2 regions of the Marinobacter psychrophilus genome follow, and region 1 is predicted to be linked to the other one. Evidence: riboswitches for the same ligand, from Rfam matches in the RefSeq annotation. Region 1 holds a riboswitch; the other holds the start of a gene.
What was found. A riboswitch is a leader RNA that binds a small molecule or an ion and turns the genes downstream of it on or off. The one in region 1 is predicted to bind cobalamin.
Positions count from the first base shown of each region.

Region 2: it holds a riboswitch for cobalamin, as region 1 does, so the genes downstream of both, ABA45_RS00835 (TonB-dependent receptor domain-containing protein) here and ABA45_RS17885 (ribonucleoside-diphosphate reductase subunit alpha) in region 1, are expected to answer to the same signal.

Region 1 covers NZ_CP011494.1:3,929,773-3,933,183, reverse strand. The annotation lists gene ABA45_RS17900 (FAD-binding and (Fe-S)-binding domain-containing protein) at 1-127, shown strand, start outside; gene ABA45_RS17895 (substrate-binding periplasmic protein) at 207-1,043, shown strand; gene ABA45_RS17890 (DUF3047 domain-containing protein) at 1,047-1,739, opposite strand; cobalamin riboswitch at 1,859-2,063, shown strand; gene ABA45_RS17885 (ribonucleoside-diphosphate reductase subunit alpha) at 2,225-3,411, shown strand, end outside.
Region 2 covers NZ_CP011494.1:191,917-195,327, forward strand. The annotation lists gene cbiB (adenosylcobinamide-phosphate synthase CbiB) at 1-234, shown strand, start outside; gene cobD (threonine-phosphate decarboxylase CobD) at 234-1,253, shown strand; cobalamin riboswitch at 1,282-1,491, shown strand; gene ABA45_RS00835 (TonB-dependent receptor domain-containing protein) at 1,653-3,411, shown strand, end outside.

The sequences.
Region 1 (3,411 bases):
TTGCACCGAGGGTGTATCAACTAGCCGTACCTGTGAAATTGGATTAAGCAGCCACAGTGGCGTGGATTACCACAGCCTGGTGTATCTGGTAGACCGGGTAACTCGGCCCGTTCAAGCCCTTGCCTGAAAATTAACGGGTTTTTATGTGCAGATTTTGGGCGCTCTGATAGTCTTAAAAGACGTTTCAGTGGATTAAAGTGAGCGTGATGGATTGCCTTTTTGTGTTGCTTTTCAAACCTGGCTACCGCACATACAGTTTGGCGTTCATGACTGTATGTGCGGCCTGCCTGTTCGGTTTTACATTGGCGTCGCCACCGGCGTTAGCAGACCCAACGCCAACTCGTCAGACTTTGCAGGTAGGCTACACGGAATTTCCGCCGTTCACGTATCAAAACAGTCAGGGCCAGGCAGCGGGTGAATTCATTGACATCACCCGCAAAGTTGTTCTTGAAGCGGGTTACGCAACCGAGTTTGTCTTTTTACCTCCCAGCCGCCTGCTGCTGCACCTGCGTGACGGCATAATAGACTTGGCGCCGGGTCTCAGTGGCACGCCGTTGGTGGTTTACGAAACCCTGGAAAGCTGGGTAAGCCCGGTCACTCTGGAATTACACGCCTGGCACCTGAACACAACAGAAACACTGAAAAGTTTTGACCAGATCAAACACAAACGTGTGATTGTCATCAGCGGCTATAACTATGGCGGGCTGATGTCGTGGATGGAAAAACAAAGCGATATAGCCCTGACCGAAGCGCCAAACCATCGCGCTGCAATTGATATGCTTAAGCGCAATCGTGGTGACTATTTGGTGGATTATCACAAGCCTGTGCAGGCATTGCTGTCGGCGCCTGGCGACGAAAATCTCCATTCCACCAAGCTGTTATCACGGGAAGGCGTTTGGGTGTTTGCCCTCAGTCGTCCGCAGGCTGAAATATGGCGCGAACAATTTGATGACGCCTACATCCGCCTCGCTGAAAAAGGCGAGGTGCCACCGCTGCGGCGTTTGGGGCTAGGCTATAAAATTATTGGCTTTCCGAATTTATAAGCGTCATGGCGCCTTAACAAGTTGTATATCGCCATACCAGGCGCTTGCTTGCTCGCCGGTGTTGTCGGAATCCGACATAATGGCAATGCCGATAATGGCTGGCGGTTCTTCCCCAAAGGCCTTGCGGTAGTCCGCCGTAATATCCCGCTCAACGCTCACCCATTCACCGGTTTTTTCCGCGCCGCTGGTCACCGCTAACATTCGGGTTTTATCGGTGTAAGGGTTACTCACCCATTCGCCAATAGGCAGCTGGTTCGCCCAAATGTAGTTAATAGCATTACCCGGCAGAGCTTCTCCGAACATCACCTCCACCGCTTTGCGCTTTGCGCGCTCAAAAAAACCGGCGTTGTCGGGCTGAAACTCAAAAGCCACGTAAATGCGCGCCGGATAGTCATCACCGTTTTTACTGCGGGCATCGCCCTTGGCAAACACATTCGACACCTTCCAGCGCCAGCGCAGAATCAGCGAATCCTGAGGCTGCACGTTTATCCGCGCAATCAGCCCGGATGCGCTTCCAGCCGTGTCGGCTTTGACCACTTGAACACCGTCTTCAACCAACAGTTGATAGTTGGAGTGCTGATCTATGTTGGGGAATTCCAGAGGCTCCCAGCCGTCGGAGGTGCTTGTCATCTCAGAGAAACGGGGCAGGTGGGGCGCTGTCTCTTCTGATTGAGAAAACGCAACGGAACTGAACATGAACAACGCCAGTATCGCGAGTGTTGTTGAGAATGCCGAGAGTATGGAGACTATCTTGTTCATTGGGTTATTCCCGTATATAGTGTGTAGGTTCTTGGTCAAATACCAGATGTAGTGAGCTACGATCAATTTCTAACGGCTCAAATCACTATAGCTGGTAACGGGAATCCGGTGAGACTCCGGAACTGACGCGCAGCGGTATTGGGGAACAAGTGTGGCACAAAGACACTGGCAGTTGCCGGGAAGTCGCCACACAAGGCCGAACGAACAGACACACCGTTCACGCCCCTAAGTCCGAAGACCTGCCAAGAACGCATCACTGCACCTTCGCGACACAGGTGAGCAGCAACAGTTTCAGTAACAGCACTCCAGTCTGCATGGCTTGGTGCGTGTTACTGCCTGATGGCACCTTCAAAAGTTGCCTCGGTTGTGACTGCCTGCGTACGCGAAGACAACGAATAAACGCGTATTCAGGATAACCTGCTATGTCTGCCCTCTCTAACGATCTGTCGAACAAGCTACAGGCCGAAACCCCCGCTGCGAGCGCGGCCACCGCGGCGTCGCTGCAAGTGATCAAGCGCAACGGCAACCTGGTCAATTTTACCCCTTCAAAAATCGGCGTTGCCGTCACCAAGGCATTTCTGGCGGTGGAAGGTGACCAGGCGGCGGGCTCTGCCCGCATAAATGATGCCGTTCACAGGGTAACCGACCAAGTGGTGCAGGCCATCAGCCGCCGCCTGAAAGCGGGCGGTAAAGTGCACATTGAAGACATTCAAGACCAGGTAGAACTGGCTCTGATGCGCGCCGAGGAACAGAAAGTGGCGCGGGCCTACGTTCTCTACCGTGAAGAGCACGCCCGCGAACGCGCTCTGCACGAGCCGGTAGAAGCTCACCCAACCCTGACCGTAAAACAAGCTGGCGGCCGCACCGTACCGCTAGACCTGGGCTTGATGAAACAGCAGGTCGATAACGCAGCCTTCGGGCTGGACGGCATTAACGCCGAATCCCTGGTGGAAGAATCCATACGCAACCTGTACAACGGCATCGACGAATCCGAGGTGCTGTCGGCGCTGATTATGACCGCCCGCGGCCGCATAGAGCGCGAACCGGACTACAGCGCCGTAACCGCCCGTTTGCTGTTGGAACAGCTGCGGCTGGAAAGCGTAACCGCGCTGAAACTTGATACCTCTTTAAGCCTTGTCGATGTCTACCCGCAAGCCCTGGGCACCTTCATCAACGCCGGTATTCGTTACGAATTGCTGGACGAAGCCATGGCCGCTTTCGACATGGAACGCCTGGGCGCTGCATTGAAACCCGAGCGTGACCTACAATTTGGCTTTTTGGGTCTGCAGACCCTGTATGACCGGTACTTCCTGCACTGGAAAGAAGACCGCCTGGAATTGCCGCAGGTCTTCTTCATGCGTGTGGCCATGGGCCTGTCCCTGCGTGAAGACGATCCCAACAGCCGCGCCATCGAGTTCTATGACCTGCTGTCGTCCTTCGACTATATGTCGTCTACCCCCACATTGTTCAACAGTGGCACCCGCCATTCCCAGCTGTCGTCTTGCTATCTAACCACCGTGGACGATGACCTGGAAGCCATCTACGGGTCGATTCGTGATAACGCCATGTTGTCAAAATGGGCCGGCGGTTTGGGTAACGACTGGACACC
Region 2 (3,411 bases), 260 kb from region 1:
AGCCCCAACGCTGGCCCGGTGATGGCGGCAGGCGCGGGTGCACTAAATGTTCAACTCGGTGGTCCGTCACCTTATCCGCAAGGCGTAAAGCAGCGCCCGCACCTGGGCGGTACTAACCCGGCCAGTGCCGACACTGTTCAGGCGGCTATTGCACTGGTACGCCACGGCACCTGGCTTTGGTTGGCGGTTATATTCGCCATAAGCGGCCTTGTTGCCGCGGTGGCGGGATTGTGATGCTACAGCACGGCGGGCGTTTGAATGACGCGGTAAAGCGCTGGGGTATTCCCCGTGAACAGTGGCTGGATTTATCGACCGGTATCAACCCATCGGGGTGGCCGGTGCCGGAGTTGCCGGCGGAAGTTTGGCAGCGTCTGCCAGAACAAGACGACGGCCTGGAAGAGATTATTCGTCATTGGTCAGACGCCCCTTTGGCTTCTGGCTGTGTGCCGGTTGCAGGCAGTCAAGCGGCCATTATGGCGCTGCCCGGCTTACGCAAACCCTGTCGTGTAGGCATACCGGTACCTGGCTATCGCGAGCATGGGCACCATTGGCGCTCTGCTGGCCACAAGATTGTTCTCATTGAGCCTGTGCAGACCAAAGGCGGTGCCTCGGGTTGCGATGATCGTTGGTTGGATCAGCTTGACGTGCTGGTATGGATCAATCCTAACAACCCCACGGGTGCAATTATTCCTCCTTCCACGCTATTGCGTTGGCACCGGCGTTTGCAAAAACGCGGTGGTTGGCTGGTGCTGGACGAAGCGTTTATGGACCCTACGCCCGCTTTTAGCCTGGCCTGCCAGAGCGGCCGCCCGGGCCTGATTGTTCTGCGCTCACTGGGGAAGTTCTTTGGTTTGGCCGGGATACGCGCCGGCTTCGTGCTTGCCGATAAGAATGTTGCGGGTGCGCTGACGGAAAAGCTGGGGCCATGGGCGGTGAATGGTCCCGCGCGCCACGTAATGGCGCAGGCACTGCTGGATATAAACTGGCAGCAACAAGCCTGTGCTCGCTTGCAGAACGGCGCTCAAAGGCTAAGAGGCATATTGCATTCAGCCGGATTGAATCCGATGGGTGGAAGCGCGTTGTTCCATACCGTTCGCACCGAAGCCCCAACTTTGTTGGCGGACTGTCTTGCCGCGCAAGGCGTGCTGGTAAGAGTATTCGAACAACCAAGTATGGTGCGCTTCGGCCTGGCGCCAGACGAGAACGAATGGTGCCGCCTGGACAAGGCATTGGCGGGCGCCGTCGGTGATTAATCATTGACCAGACATTAACGCATTGTTAGCCTTGCACTCGTTTTCAGGTGTTGTTCGAGCGTTATCATCATCGCGACAACAGTGAAACGGGAAGCCGGTTAAAGTCCGGCACTGCCCCCGCAACGGTAAGTGAGTGAACGGCTAAGAAAGGTGCCACTGTGCAAACGCATGGGAAGGCTTGCGCCGTTCAGTAATACAGCTCACAAGTCCGGAGACCGGCCTGTCAACACACCGAACGCTGCGGAGGGCAGTTGCGGTGGGTAAACACCGATTCTGTTTCACGGCATTTCCCCACCTTTTGGAAGGCGCCCGCTTTGCTTGCGGCCGGCTTTCGCTTTCCTTTGCAGCACCAAAAAATCAGCCATGCGGGTGCGCGTGGTGTGCCTTTGAGTGCATTTTATGAAAGTTTTTCGCTTTGTTGCCAGCAGTCTGCTGGCGCCTTTTGCATTAAGTCCTCTTTCAATTGCGGTTGCCCAAGAATCTACCGGCGCGACTCTTGATCCGATTGTTGTGACCGCTACGCTTGGCCCTAAAACTGTGGGTGAGAGCCTGGCTTCCTTCACGGTGATTGACGAAGAAGAAATCCGCTCAAAAGCGCCTGCTGATGTTTCCGATCTTCTGCGAGGCCAGCCGGGTATTAACGTGACGGGAAATGGTTCTTTTGGCAAGACAACGAACGTCAATATTCGCGGCGTTCAGAGTGCCGGCACGGTTTTTCTAGTTGATGGCATTAAGCTGCACTCAGCGACCAGCGGAGGGGCCCCTTGGCAGTTTTTTCCGACAGAGCTTATTCAACGAGTGGAAATCGTTCGTGGGCCCAGAAGTTCGCTGTACGGCGCAGATGCTATGGGTGGTGTGATTCAGGCTTTTACGTTGGATCCGAAACAGGGTGAGCGCGGCTGGGTTGAGGCCGGTGCGGGTAACTTTGATACTCAAAAAGTGAATGCGGGTGTCTCCGGATCCGCTGGGAGCACACGTTTCAGTCTGAGTGGTTTGCACAAGGAGACCGACGGCACAGCAGTCCGTAAGAATATTAAAAATCTGGAGCAGGACCAAGAAAAAGGCTTCCGCCAAACTGCCGGGTTGGGCCGGGTTGTACATGAACTAGAAAACGGGGGTGAGGCCAGCGCAATATTGCTGCAGTCTGAAGGAAACACCGAATATGAAGGCGGCAATACGGACTACACAATTCGGACTGTTGGCCTAGGCTTGGTGGCTCCGCTGAGTGATTATTGGCAAACCGGGATCCAGTTTTCAGAGTCACAAGATGACGAGAAAACATTATCGAGCAGTGGTGAGAGTTATTATGACACGCGTTTGCGACAGGCTAGATGGGAAAACACTTTTTCCTACAATGTTCACGAACTGGTTGTTGGTGCAGAGTTGCAGCAAGATGAAGTTGAAAGCACTGAAAAGTTTACTGAAACCAGTAGAACTAATACGGCCATTTTTAGCCAACTACGCTTAAACTTCGGCCCACTTGATACTCAGCTGAGTCTTCGCAGCGACGATAATGAAGCCTATGGAACTAATGAAACTGGTGGTTTAGCGCTGGGTTACAAATTTGATCAATCTCACCGTGTTCGCGCTAGTTATGGTACAGCGTTTCGAGCACCAACTTTTAATGATTTGTACTTTCCGTATATAAAGTATCCAAGTGGATATGAGTACCAAGGTAATCCCAATGTAAAGCCGGAAGAGTCAGAAAGCTACGAATTAGGCGTTAGGGGAAACTACCGGGTATGGTTCTGGGATCTGGCGGTTTATCAGATGGACATTGAAGATCTCATCATTACTGACAAAATTGGGACGATTAATACAAAAATCAATGTTAGCGAAGCCCGAATCCGTGGAGCTGAGTTTGGTGGCGGTTATGAGCTTGATGGTTGGCGAACATCGCTTGGTCTCACTTATATGAACCCGGAAGATCGTGAAACGGGTAATCAGTTAAGACGATTGACAACCAGGACTGCGCGAGTTGATTTGGACAAGACAATCAATAGTTTTGTGGTCGGCGGTTCTGTAATTGCGGAAGGTGATCGTTATGACGACACCAAAAATAAAAATCGGTTGCCCGGTTTTGCTACTCTCGATCTGCGTACCAAGTGGAATTTTGCTCCGAACTGGAGCAGCCGCGTGACCGTTGCCAACGTGTTTG